2 linked regions of the Marinobacterium aestuarii genome follow. The protein of the gene in region 1 interacts with the protein of each later gene in a pairwise test. Links are inferred from orthologs where the notes say so. Each region holds a gene or a part of one and is shown on either strand. Other genes may lie near its edges.

Region 1 (3,168 bases):
AACCGGGTCTTGGCCCGGTGTGCGGATTCTAGCACGGAACGAGTGCAAATTTGCACCCGTTCCGCTGCATTACAGCCTTATCAGGGTCGAATCAGGGCCCTGTTGGCTTGGACAGATACTTGAAGAAGTCGCTGTCAGGCTTGAGCAGGAGCACGTCACCACTCTCTCCACCGAATGATGCCCTGTAGGCCGTCAGACTGCGTGAGAAGGAGTAGAACTCCGGATCCCGATTAAAGGCATCGGCATAGACACGGGCAGCGGACGCATCACCCTCGCCTCGCGTCTCCTCGGCTTCGCGGTAAGCGTTTGCCTTGACGATAGTCACCTGACGGTCCGCATCAGCCCGAATACCCTCAGCCAGCTCCTTACCACGGGAGCGCAACTCACGCGCTTCACGCTCACGTTCGGTACGCATGCGCTGGTATACCGACTCCGAGACTTCGGCCGGCAGTTCGACACGCTTGACGCGCACATCGAGAACATTAATACCCAGCTCATTCTGCGCAATCTGACTGAGCTGCTGAATCACCTGATCCATCAGCTCTTCACGCTCACCGGACACTACCTGGTTCAGGGTACGGGCACCAAACTGGTTACGCAGTTCGTTTTCCACACGGGACAGCAAGACATCACCGGCACGGAACTCGTCACCCGAGGTCGCCGTGTAGTACTTGCCCACATCCTGAATACGCCATTTGACGAAGGCATCCACGATCAGACGCTTTTTCTCCAGCGTCAGGAAGGACTGCGGGCGGGCGTCCAGCGTCAGCAGGCGACCATCAAACTTGCGCACCACGTTGACGAAAGGCACCTTGAAATGCAGACCCGGGGTGACATCATCGTTGACGATTTCACCGAAGCGCAGCAGGACCGCACGTTCGGTTTCGCTGATGATATACACCGACTTGGATCCCACCATGAACACTAGCAACAGCAGGACCAGTACAAGCATTGATCTAGGCTTCATTACCGGCCCTCCCTACGCGTAACGGTACTCTGGCGTACACGCATTTCATCAGCCACCTTGTCTGTCAGCTCTCGAAGACTCTGATCATCCAGGCGTGCACCGCGGCTTGAGTCGCGACGCTCGTTGCTGTTCTGCATCAACTTGTCCAGCGGCAGATACATCATGTTATTACCACCCTCAACGTCGATCAGGACTTTCGGGTTGTTTTCCAGCACGGACTGCATCATGTCCAGATACAGACGCTCGCGCGTAACGTCCGGCGCCTTGCGATACTCGCCCAGCAGGGCGATGAATCGCTTGGCTTCACCATCCGCCCGGGCCAGCACTTCTTCACGGTAGGCATTGGCTTCTTCAAGCATGCGCTGCGCTTCACCGCGCGCTTCCGGCACTATGCCATTGGCGTAGGATTCAGCCTCATTTTTGACCCGCTGCTCGTCTTCCCGTGCCTTGATCACGTCATCGAAGGCATCCTGCACCTGACTCGGCGCCTGGGCATTCTTGACGTTGATCTTGGAGATGCTCAACCCCGTACCATAACTCTGCATGTAACCCTGCAGGCGGTCCAGTACCGCAAAGCCAAGGGCTTCACGACCTTCGGTCAGCAAGGAGTGCATTTCCGAGCTACCGACGACCTGGCGCAGCGCAGATTCGGACGCATTTGCCAGGCTGCCTTCAGGATCGCGCACGTTCAGCCGGTACGCCTTGGGATCAATGATCAGGTACTGCACGGTCACATCGATATCGACGATGTTTTCGTCTTCAGTCAGCATCAGGGCGCGATGATCGAGCGCACGCACCCGGGTCACATTGACCTTGGTGACTTCGTCAATCATCGGCGGGTTCCACTGCAGACCAGGGTTAACCGTGTCGTAGTACTTGCCCAGACGCAGCACTACGCCGCGCTCCTGCTGATCGACGGTATAGAAACCCATACCCGCCCAACCCAGCACAACCACAACCAGCAGCACCCACAGGAAGCCGGAGCCGGATGACGAAGAACCGCCACCGCCGCCACCGCCTGTGTTTACCTTGCCGAAGATGCTGTTCAGCTTGTCCTGCAGCTTGCGCAGCGCCTCGTCGAGATCAGGAGGCCCCTGATCCCCACCACCCTTAGGACCACCAGGTCCGCCGCGCTTGTCGCCATTCCAGGGATCATGGTTTTTACCGTCCCCATTCCCGCCGGGCTCATTCCAAGCCATAGTGCTCTCCGTTAGAAAACGCTTGATTCAACTCAAAAAATTGTAGATAGCCACAAGGGCTCACGCAAGCCTGAGTCAAGTTTCTCAAGACACAGCCTGCATCAGATACGATTCGGATGGAATCCCGAGTCGACTGAGCAGCCGCAACAAGTCTTTCTTCTGCAATCGGACTTCAACCTGCATCTGCCCGGAGGCATCAACACTTTCACGCAATACCGCATTGAGCGCATAAAGCTGCGCCCGTAGCTGACCGGCACTGGCGGGCAGGCTCAGCGTCTGATGGAAAATATCATCCGACAGCCGCTCACTCACCGCCTGATAGAGCAGTTCGCTGCCCTCACCCGTGACAGCAGACACCCAGACGCGCCAGGGCCGCCCTTCGTCGTCACGGTCGATGCGCGCTTCCTGCCCGTCCAGCATGTCGATCTTGTTGTAGACCTCCAGCACGGGCACTTCGCTGGCACCGATCTCCTGCAGCACATGCTTGACCTGTTCAATGTGCCCGCCACGCTCATCGTCGTAGCAGTCAATCACATGCAGCAACAGATCCGCCTCAGAGGTTTCCTGCAAGGTGGCACGAAACGCCTCGACCAGCTTGTGTGGCAGATGCCGGATAAATCCCACCGTATCCGCCAGGATTGCAGGCCCCACATCCGCCAGCTGAATTTTGCGCAGCGTCGGATCCAGAGTCGCAAACAGCTGATCGGCCACATAAACGCTGGACTCGGTCAGGCGGTTAAACAGCGTCGACTTGCCGGCGTTGGTATAGCCCACCAGTGATACAGTCGGCACCTCGGCGCGCTGTCGCGCACGGCGCCCCTGGTCACGCTGACGGCGTACTCGGTCAAGCCGCTTGACGATATTTTTCATCCGCGCGCGCAGCAAGCGGCGGTCGGTTTCAAGCTGAGTCTCACCCGGACCACGCAGACCTATGCCGCCTTTTTGACGCTCAAGGTGGGTCCAGCCACGCACCAGACGGGTCGACATATGATCGAGCTGCGC
Region 2 (3,281 bases), 1.1 Mb from region 1 along the record:
TTGTACAGGGCGATTTCACCGACGAGGCCGTGCTGGCGCAAATTCTGGCAGCGCTGGGGGATGCGCCGGCAGACCTTGTAATTTCCGATATGGCCCCCAATATGAGTGGTATGTCCGGAATAGACCAGCCTGCAGCAATGTATCTGGTTGAACTGGCGCTGGATATGGTGCGTCAGGTGCTTAAACCAGGCGGCTCTTTTCTGGTCAAAGTGTTTCAGGGAGAGGGGTTCGATGCCTATCTCGCGGATGTGCGGCAGAGCTTTACCAAGGTAGTGACCCGCAAGCCCGATGCATCGCGCGCGCGCTCCCGTGAGGTCTACCTGCTCGGCACAGGCTTCAAGGGCTAAACAGTCCGTAGTACCGCGCCGGCCTGGCTGTCATGGCACAGGGTGGTGAGTGAAGTAGTCAGGCCAGTTAAACTGGTGTACTTTTGAAGCGCGAATTTTCGTGCTTGAGCGTCAATTGAGGGTAGTCCTTTGAACGATATGGCAAAGAATCTGGTCCTCTGGCTGGTTATTGCTGCGGTCCTGCTGACCGTTTTCAATAACTTCAATGCCGAGGGAGATTCCCGCAGACTTACATATTCCGACTTCGTGGCAGAAGTCCAGGCTGACCGCGTGTCCAAGGTTGTCATCGATGGTTATACCATCCAGGGGCAGCGGCAGAATGGGGAGCGGTTCGAGACTATTCGTCCTGCACTGCAGGATCCCAAGCTGGTTGACGACCTGCTGCTGCACAAGGTCATCATTGAAGGCAAGCAGCCTGAGCAGCAGAGCATCTGGACCCAGCTACTGGTGGCGTCATTCCCGATACTGGTGATCATTGCTGTTTTCATGTTCTTTATGCGCCAGATGCAGGGCGGTGGCGGTGGCAAGGGGCCTATGTCCTTTGGCAAGTCGAAAGCCCGCATGATGAGCGAAGACCAGATCAAGACCACCTTTGACGATGTGGCCGGTGTGGAAGAGGCCAAGGAAGACGTCAAGGAACTGGTCGATTACCTGCGCGATCCCGGCAGGTTCCAGCGGCTCGGTGGCCATATTCCGCGCGGTGTACTGATGTCTGGTAACCCGGGTACCGGTAAGACACTGCTGGCCAAGGCGATCGCCGGCGAGGCGAAGGTGCCTTTCTACAGTATTTCAGGTTCGGACTTCGTCGAGATGTTTGTCGGTGTGGGTGCGTCCCGTGTCCGTGACATGTTCGAGCAGGCGAAAAAGAATGCGCCCTGCATTATCTTTATCGATGAAATCGATGCTGTTGGCCGTCACCGTGGTGTTGGCATGGGCGGCGGCAATGACGAGCGCGAGCAGACACTGAACCAGCTGCTGGTTGAGATGGACGGCTTCGAAGGTACTGAGGGTGTCATCGTCATCGCCGCCACCAACAGGCCTGACGTGCTTGACCCTGCACTGCTGCGTCCCGGCCGTTTCGACCGCCAGGTACATGTCGGCCTGCCGGATATCCGTGGTCGCGAGCAGATTCTCAAAGTGCACATGCGCAAGGTACCGCTGGCAGACGACGTCAAGCCTGCACTGATTGCCCGTGGCACGCCCGGCTTTTCCGGTGCTGATCTGGCCAACCTGGTGAACGAGGCGGCGCTCTTTGCTGCCCGTGACAGCCGTCGCACCGTTGGCATGCTGCAGTTCGAAAAAGCCAAGGACAAGATCATGATGGGCGCCGAGCGCAAGTCCATGGTCATGTCCTACAAGGAACGCCTGAATACCGCCTACCATGAAGCCGGCCACGCTATTGTCGGGCGCCTGATGCCCGAGCACGATCCGGTGTACAAGGTGTCCATTATTCCCCGCGGCCGGGCACTGGGTGTGACCATGTTCCTGCCGGAGGAAGATCGTTACAGCCATAGCCGTCGCACGCTCATTTCCAATATCTGTTCGCTCTATGGCGGCCGTATTGCGGAAGAGATGACCCTGGGCAAGGATGGCGTTACCACCGGTGCTTCCAATGACATTCAGCGTGCCACCAGTCTGGCGCGCAGCATGGTCACCAAATGGGGCCTGAGCGAAGAGCTGGGGCCGCTGTTGTATGACGATGAAGACGGCGACCCGTTCACCCGTGGTTATGGCGCACCTGCCAAGCAGACGTCTGAAGAAACCCAGCGTAAAATCGACTCGGTGGTGCGCAGCATCATTGATGACTGTTATGTTGAGGCGCACCAGCTGCTGGAACAGAATCGCGATATTCTCGAAGCCATGGCGCATGCACTGATCAAGTACGAAACCATCGATTCAGGCCAGCTGGATGAACTGATGGCTCGCCAGCCAGTGACACCGCCGGATGACTGGGTCGACACCGACAGCAGCGCTCAGGCGACTGAAGCTGCCGATGCCGATGAGAAGTCTGCACCTGCGGCCGAGGCGCAGTCAGGCGACAAGGATGAGCAGTCGAACGTCGATGCCGGGAAGGAAGAGACCCCTCCGGCGGAAGATCCGGATATGCCGGAGTCAACGGATCCCAAGTTGCACTGATCTAACCGGCACTGATTAGTATCGAAAAAGGCTGGCCCGGCAGGGCTGGCCTTTTTGTTTTGGAGGCAATGGTATTGAGTAACACCAAACTGAAATGTGGCGCACGGGAGCTGGATCTGTCCCGGGTGCAGGTCATGGGTATCCTGAATGTAACCCCCGATTCTTTCTCGGACGGTAACACCCTGTATCAGGCCGGGCAGCCCGCCTGCGAGAAAATACTCGGGCGCGCAGCCCGGATGGTGCAAGAGGGCGCGACTATCCTCGATCTTGGCGGTGAGTCAACCCGCCCAGGCGCTGTGCCTGTCAGTATGCAGCAGGAGCTCGACCGAGTGCTGCCGGCACTGGAGCTGATTCAGCGCGAGCTGGATGTTATTGTCTCGATTGATTCCAGCACGGCACAGGTATTCATCGAAGCTGCAAAGCTGGGCGCGGGCATGCTCAATGATGTCCGTGCGCTCGGCCGTGATGGTGCTCTGGCGGCTGCAGCAGCAACCGGGCTGCCGGTTTGTCTGATGCACATGCAGGGCAATACGCCGGCGGACATGCAGCTGGCGCCACACTATGAGGATATCATTGCCGAGGTTGGCGACTTTCTGCGCCAGCGCGTGCTGGCCTGCGAACTGGCGGGAATCAGTCGTGATCGTCTGTTGCTGGATCCGGGCTTTGGCTTTGGCAAGACACTGGAGCACAACCTGCGCCTGCTGAACCAAATGCAGCGCCTGCAACAGCTTGAGTTGCCGCTGCTGGTTGGCACCTCGCGCAAGAGCATGATTGGCCAGGCGCTGGACCGTCCGGTGG

What was found.
Region 2: the proteins of hflK (region 1) and ftsH interact in binary tests that used the Escherichia coli proteins (3 or more experiments, as listed by UniProt). The link is inferred for Marinobacterium aestuarii from one-to-one orthologs.

Annotation. Positions count from the first base shown.
Region 1 is NZ_CP015839.1:4,014,230-4,017,397, forward strand. What follows is about bases 67-2,915. They hold hflK (FtsH protease activity modulator HflK), read right to left. Parts: upstream 2,167-2,915; coding sequence 967-2,166; downstream 67-966. Other genes in these bases: hflC (protease modulator HflC), read right to left, coding at 92-967; hflX (ribosome rescue GTPase HflX), read right to left, coding at 2,251-2,915. Also shown: more of hflX, read right to left, coding at 2,916-3,168.
Region 2 is NZ_CP015839.1:5,069,816-5,073,096, reverse strand. Bases 23-2,984 are described here. They hold ftsH (ATP-dependent zinc metalloprotease FtsH), read left to right. Parts: upstream 23-485; coding sequence 486-2,483; downstream 2,484-2,984. Other genes in these bases: folP (dihydropteroate synthase), read left to right, coding at 2,552-2,984; rlmE (23S rRNA (uridine(2552)-2'-O)-methyltransferase RlmE), read left to right, coding at 23-347. Outside these bases: more of rlmE, read left to right, coding at 1-22; more of folP, read left to right, coding at 2,985-3,281. UniProt on the Escherichia coli protein: Acts as a processive, ATP-dependent zinc metallopeptidase for both cytoplasmic and membrane proteins. Plays a role in the quality control of integral membrane proteins.